One region of the Ornithinibacillus proteolyticus genome, then DNA from elsewhere that is predicted to be linked to it. Evidence: riboswitches for the same ligand, from Rfam matches in the RefSeq annotation. Region 1 holds a riboswitch; the other holds the start of a gene.
What was found. Region 1 has a riboswitch for cyclic di-GMP ahead of AAIB49_RS16810 (response regulator transcription factor). Riboswitches for the same ligand answer to the same signal wherever they lie in the genome.
Positions count from the first base shown of each region.

Region 2: another riboswitch for cyclic di-GMP. It lies ahead of AAIB49_RS09305 (PilZ domain-containing protein); the one in region 1 lies ahead of AAIB49_RS16810 (response regulator transcription factor).

Region 1 covers NZ_JBCPXV010000050.1:2,881-6,099, reverse strand. Annotated here, with positions in the region: gene AAIB49_RS16815 (CynX/NimT family MFS transporter) at 1-893, opposite strand, end outside; gene AAIB49_RS16810 (response regulator transcription factor) at 1,422-2,054, opposite strand; cyclic di-GMP riboswitch class I at 2,174-2,259, opposite strand; gene AAIB49_RS16805 (methyl-accepting chemotaxis protein) at 2,400-3,219, opposite strand, start outside.
Region 2 covers NZ_JBCPXV010000015.1:74,743-77,961, forward strand. Annotated here, with positions in the region: gene AAIB49_RS09295 (ABC transporter permease subunit) at 1-517, shown strand, start outside; gene AAIB49_RS09300 (ABC transporter permease) at 510-1,361, shown strand; cyclic di-GMP riboswitch class I at 1,525-1,610, shown strand; gene AAIB49_RS09305 (PilZ domain-containing protein) at 1,814-2,371, shown strand; gene hag (flagellin Hag) at 2,624-3,219, shown strand, end outside.

The DNA.
Region 1 (3,219 bases):
GTAAAGCCTACTATAGAACAGATTCCCATAACCAACACAATTAATCGCTGTGAAGCAAATTTAGCTGCTAGCACTGGTACTAAGAAACTAGCCGGAAGACCGACAAACTGTGTATAGGATAGTAACCATCCAGCCGTCTCCATACTCATTCCATGAGAATGCAGAATTTCAGGTAGCCATGAGATAGTCACATAAAATAAAAAGGACTGTAATCCCATATATGCAGCAATTTGCCATGCTAAAGTAGACTTCCAAATATTCGTATCTGTAGTACCTGTTATAAACTTAGTTTCGACCGTAGCATGACGGCTTTTATTAGATAAATAAATCCAAATAATAATCCCTAGCACTGCAGGGATGGCCCACACACTTAGAGCAACCTTCCATCCTAAGCCGATACCATTTGCTAGCGGAACACTAACTCCTGATGCCGTTGCAGCAAATACTCCCATCGCCGTTGAATAGACACTAGTCATTAAACCTACCTTTAATGGAAATTTATCCTTCACGACTCCTGGTAATAGAACATTACAAACCGATATACCAAACCCAACTAGCAATGTTCCTAGAAATATCAAGCCGATTAATGACACGGAACGGACCGCTATTCCAGCTAATAAAAATATAAGCCCCCATAAAATGACTTTCTCATTGGTAAACCGATTACCTAGCCTTGCAGCAATTGGTGACATAAAGGCAAAAGCGATTAATGGTAAGCTTGTTAATAACCCTACACTCCAATTCGATAATCCTACATCATCGCGAATGGTACTCATAAGTGGTCCAACAGATGTGATTGCAGGCCGGAGATTAAAAGCAACAATGATGATTCCTGCTACTACTAAAAATTTGTATAACTGATTGTTGTTAGCCTCTTGATGATGCAATTCCAATTCTCATGCCCCTTCCAATATATTACTGTCACTACTATAGCATAATCCATTAAGAGAAGAAAAAGGAGGAGACTCGCCAATTTAGCTTTATGTGGAGAAGCTGTTATTATTCTTCTTACCGGGCGCGTTTTTATTTTTCCTTCACTTCTAATTTTCCTCGCGCGCGACTTTCTTTCCTTTTCGCGCGAGACTCTCCTCTTTTCGCGCGGGAATCTCTTAAAATCGCGCCACCTCCCCCATTTTTCGCGCGACCCTCTTCACTTTTCGCGCCACATTCACTATCTCGCGCGATTTTACTCCTACCTCGCGCGAATTTTACTATTTCTCGCGCGATTTTAATCTTACCTCGCGCGATTTTTCTATTTCTCGCGCGTTTTTACTCCTACCCCGCGCGATTTTTACTTTTCCTTCACTCCTAATTTTTCTCGCGCGCGATATTTTGTACGACTTCAAGACCCACCCCTCATCCAAATATAAAAGGCAGTTTCCCTGAAATTACTACTCAGAGAACCTGCCCTTACTTACGTTTTATAATGTTATCCAATTATTTTTAATGGCCTTGATAACGGCATTAGTGCGATCGGATACATGTAGCTTCTTCAAGATAGAGCTTACATGGTTATTCACTGTTCTAGTTGAAATAAATAGTTCTTTGGCAATACTACAGTTGTTTAGACCTTTACCAAGCTCCTCTAAAACCTTCCATTCTTGTTCGGTAAGAATACCAGCTGGTCTAATTGGGTCTTTTCTAGTTAGTTTTACATAATCATTTAGTAGAATTGCTGATAGTTTCGGATGGATATATTGTTGATCATTTAACATCGATTTAGTAGCAAAAATTAATTCACTTAATTCCATTCCATTATAGAAATATCCATGTAACCCACAACGGAACAGCTCCCGTAATAAGTCATTGTCTAAATCAGATGTCCAAATTGCTACTCGGATTTTCTTTTCTAGAAACCTATCAATTACCTCTTTAATATCGATAGTCGTGTTTAAATCAATAATGACTAAATCACTTTTAATTGACGTCTTAATTGATTTAAATTCTGCGGATCCTATAGCCTTCCAATCATGCTCAGGAAGACTTTCTTCTAGCTTTTCCACAATAATGTCTCGAACTAAATCTTTCTCTTTAATAATTGTTACTTCACTCATAGCCACTTCTCCCATCAAATTTATTTCCCTATTACAAATGGTAGAAATTGCCAAAATATGAATTTCACATTAAAAAAGACTATTCATATTAGAATAGCCAAAATATTGATACAATCCATTTTGGCAACCAGGCGATCATAGCCATTACGACCTTAGACCCTTAGCTTTGCGTCCTACCCTTTCAGATAGTTTGCCTTTATCAGTTGGTGTTTCGATTTATTCACATAAGGTTATGTTAAACCATATCTAGTAATAAATGCAACTAAAATATCATTAAATATAGGATGTAATTATAGGAAAAAAAGATACTAGACACTTTACACCAAATGTGTCTAGTATCTTTTACTATAGTTTAAAATTACCTACTAAATCATTCAGTTCTTCTGCTAGGGTGGCTAGTTTTTTGGAGCTATCAGCTACTTCCTCCATTGAGCCTCTAACCTGTTCTGCCGAAGCTGACGTCTCCTCTACCCCTGCAGCTGATTCCTCTGAAATAGCTGCAATCTCTTGGATAGATCCGTTCATTTCTTGACTGTTCGTAGCAATACTGGACAGGTTGCTCGTAATGGTTGAAATGTTCTCGACCATACTGGAAACCGCTTCGGTAATTTGACTAAATGTCTCTCCAGTAGATTCAATTTGGTCTGTACCAATTTGAACCTCTTTATACCCTTCCTGTAATGACTCCGTTACAAGCGTTGATTCCGACTGAATACTCATTACCGTGTCTGTTATATCATTTACCGATAGCGCAACCTGCTCCGCTAACTTTCTCACCTCGTCAGCAACTACTGCGAAGCCTTTCCCATGTTCACCAGCACGTGCCGCTTCAATTGCAGCGTTTAATGCTAGTAAATTAGTTTGCTCTGCAACATCCCTAATGATAGATACTAGATTGGTGATTTTTTGCGTATGCTCATGTAGTCCTTCTACTTTTCCTACAGCACCATGAACAATTTCATCTACTTTACGCATTTGTGTGGTTGAAGATTTCATTAAATCTCTTCCCGTATTGGTTAAGTCAAGCACATTCTTGGAGTGTGTATCAATTGCTGCGCCACTTTCATCTGCCTCTTGTACTTGAACAGCAAATGAACTCATTGCCGATGATAATTCACCTGCACTATCTGCTTGTGTTTCCGTACCGTTAGCTAATTCTTCCATT
Region 2 (3,219 bases), on a different contig from region 1:
TATTGGGAAAAAGGCTGTTGAGTTTCTATTCTATATTCCAGTCGTCATTCCGGATATTGTCGTTGCGGTTGCTTTACTTGCCATTTATGGGATTCTAAATGTCTCGTTAGGCTTAAATACAGCGATACCAGGACATGTCGCCATCACGATTTCGTATGTCATGCTTGTTGTTCTAGCAAGACTATCATCCTTTGATAGTTCATTGGAGGAAGCGGCAAAAGACCTAGGGGCTAATGAGTGGCAAACCTTTTGGAAGGTTACTTTTCCATTAATCTTTCCGGGTATCTTAGCTGGCGGATTGCTAGCTTTTACGATTTCGTTGGATGAATTTGTTATTTCGTTCTTTACACTAGGACCAGGCGATAATACATTACCAGTACTCGTCTATTCGATGGTTCGATTAGGTGTATCACCTGAAGTAAACGTACTTTCTACGATTATTATCGTAATCATGTTCATCGTGGTCACCATTGTTGGCCTAAATATGCGAAAGAAAGGGGATATGAGAAATGATTAGAAATTTTAAAAAGGCTTATTTATTGTTATCCCCTAGCTTATTTTGGCTAACCTTATTTTTAGTTATCCCAGTCATTTTTATTGCGGTGATCAGCTTCACGACAAATGGTGATTTTGGTGCAATTATTTATGAATTTAGCTTCAAAGCCTATTCTTCTGCTTTTAGCTCACTTTATGCAAAAGTAATTTGGCAATCGGTATGGTGGGCACTGATAGCAACAATCGTTTGTTTATTCATTGCTTACCCATTTGCCTATTTTATTGCTAATGCTGGTAAGTGGAAAAATCTATTGCTGCTGCTTGTCATGGTACCGTTTTGGACCAATTTATTGATTCGTTTGTATGCATGGATTATTTTAATGAACAATCAAGGTGTCATTAATAATGTGTTAATGGATTTAGGGTTTATTAAGGAGCCGCTTGCACTAATGTATTCACCAGGTGGCGTCATTCTCGGATTAGTTTACGGATTCCTTCCATTTATGATCTTACCGATATACTCCTCCATCGAGCAGTTAGATAAAACATACTTGGAGGCATCGGAGGATTTAGGGGCAGGACCGGTAAAAACATTCTTAAATGTTACACTACCATTAACATTCCCAGGTATTTTGGCTGGATTTATTATCACATTTGTACCAGCAATTAGTGTGTTCGTTGTTACCGACTTATTTACTGGTGGCAAGCTATTAATGGTTGGAAATGTTATTCGTGATGCATTCTTAGTGGAAATGAACTGGCAGCTTGGGGCAGCACTTTCTTTATTATTAATGATTTTAGTGCTGTTATCCTTGTTGATCTTTATGCGATTTACCAATCGGAAGGATCGGAAGTTTTTAGTATAAGATAGGGATTGAGAAAAGTGTGCTTCGGCACGCTTTTTTTATTTAGTTTTGATAGGTCTTTTGGATTAATTGTTTGTAATGAGATAGGTGTATTGTACTATTCAATTAAAAAATGTCGAATTTTGGAAAGTCTTCTAGTATAATAGGACCAACTATAGAGGTTTTACGAAAAAGGCAAACTTATCCGAAAGGGAAGGACGCAAAGCCGAGGGCCTAAAGCACTATTGTTATGGCAGCCTAGCTACCGAAGGAAACTGGGACTAGAGTATGATAGGAGGACCTTTTCTTTGGTTCTCCTTTTTATTAGCAGATGGGAAAAATAAACTGCTTTCCCGCCAACTTAGAAAAACGAATACATTCGTTAAAGGACAACCAAATGAGCGTTTCTCTAATGTGATAGTGGACCTAGGTATTTTCGAAAACCTACTTACTTAAATAAGGAGGTGTTTGAAATGGATGATAAAGTTTGGATTTTTATTCTAGTTGTTGCTTTTCTATTCATATTGCTATTATTCTTTCTTATTAAACAGGTAATGAAAAAGCAGCAGGATAAAGATGACACTACTTTAGATAGGAACGAAGTGGAGAACCATCCTATTTTTACTAGTGTAACGCTAAGCGGAAATGCCCAGGTAAGTGTAGAGGGGATCACCTGTTTTGTTGAATTTCTCGATGTAGATAATGAGAAATTGAATCCGAATTTCATACAAGGGGTCTTAAAAAATGTCAGTCTTGACGGTGTAACGTTTGTGTGTGGTGTTGAATATCCGATAATCGATGACATGACCATAAAGATTCGTTTTTCCCTAAAGGATACGGTGTTTATTTTGAAGGGGAGAATCGTTCGGAAGGAAGTGTATCAGGAAAGTGATCGATTTGGATATAGCGCAGTATTTACAAATTCGTACGAGGAAGACCGCGAATTGTTACACCAAATACTAGAGAAGATGATGGTGGAGAAGCGAAAGAAGTTAGTTTCTAGTAGAGGTTGTGGGGAGTCTATGGTATAGTACCATGGGCTTTTTTGTTGTTTGGAATAGTGGGAAAAGAAATTTCTACAAAAAAGAATAATTTTTTTATAAAAAAGATTAAACATCTATTTTTCATGCCGATATAATAGGTACAACATCATGATGATGTGGTAAATGTTTTGGCCAAACATTTTACTTCACTTAGTTAATAACTCTAATACGAGTTGTTATAGATGCGAGACATATGGATGTGACTCGCGAAAAAAACAAAATACATGGAGGTATGTAAACATGATTATCAATCACAATATTTCTGCATTAAACGCACACCGTCAATTAGGTGTAAACACAGGAGCTACTCAAAACTCTTTAGAAAAACTATCTTCTGGTCTTCGTATCAACCGTGCTGGAGATGATGCTGCAGGTCTAGCAATCTCTGAAAAAATGCGTGGACAAATTCGCGGTTTAGAAATGGCATCTAAGAATGCTCAAGATGGTATTTCTTTAATCCAAACTGCTGAAGGTGCTTTAACTGAAACTCATTCAATTTTACAACGTATGCGTGAGTTAACTGTACAAGCGGGTAACCTTGGAACTCAAGAAAGTGATGATTTATCTGCAATCCAAGATGAAATCACTGCACTTATTGAAGAAATTGATGGAATTGCTGAGCGTACTCAGTTTAACGGTAAAGGCTTACTAGATGGATCTTTTGCTGCAGGTGAAAGCGAATTAGTATTCCAAATCGGTGCTAATCAAAACCAAAACCTTGTTGTAAACATTAATGATATGGGTGCTGAAGCATTAGAAGTAAAAGATATTGATGTATCTAGCTTTACAGAAAGCTCACATTTTGATGCTGCTGTAGGTAAAATTGATGCTGCTAT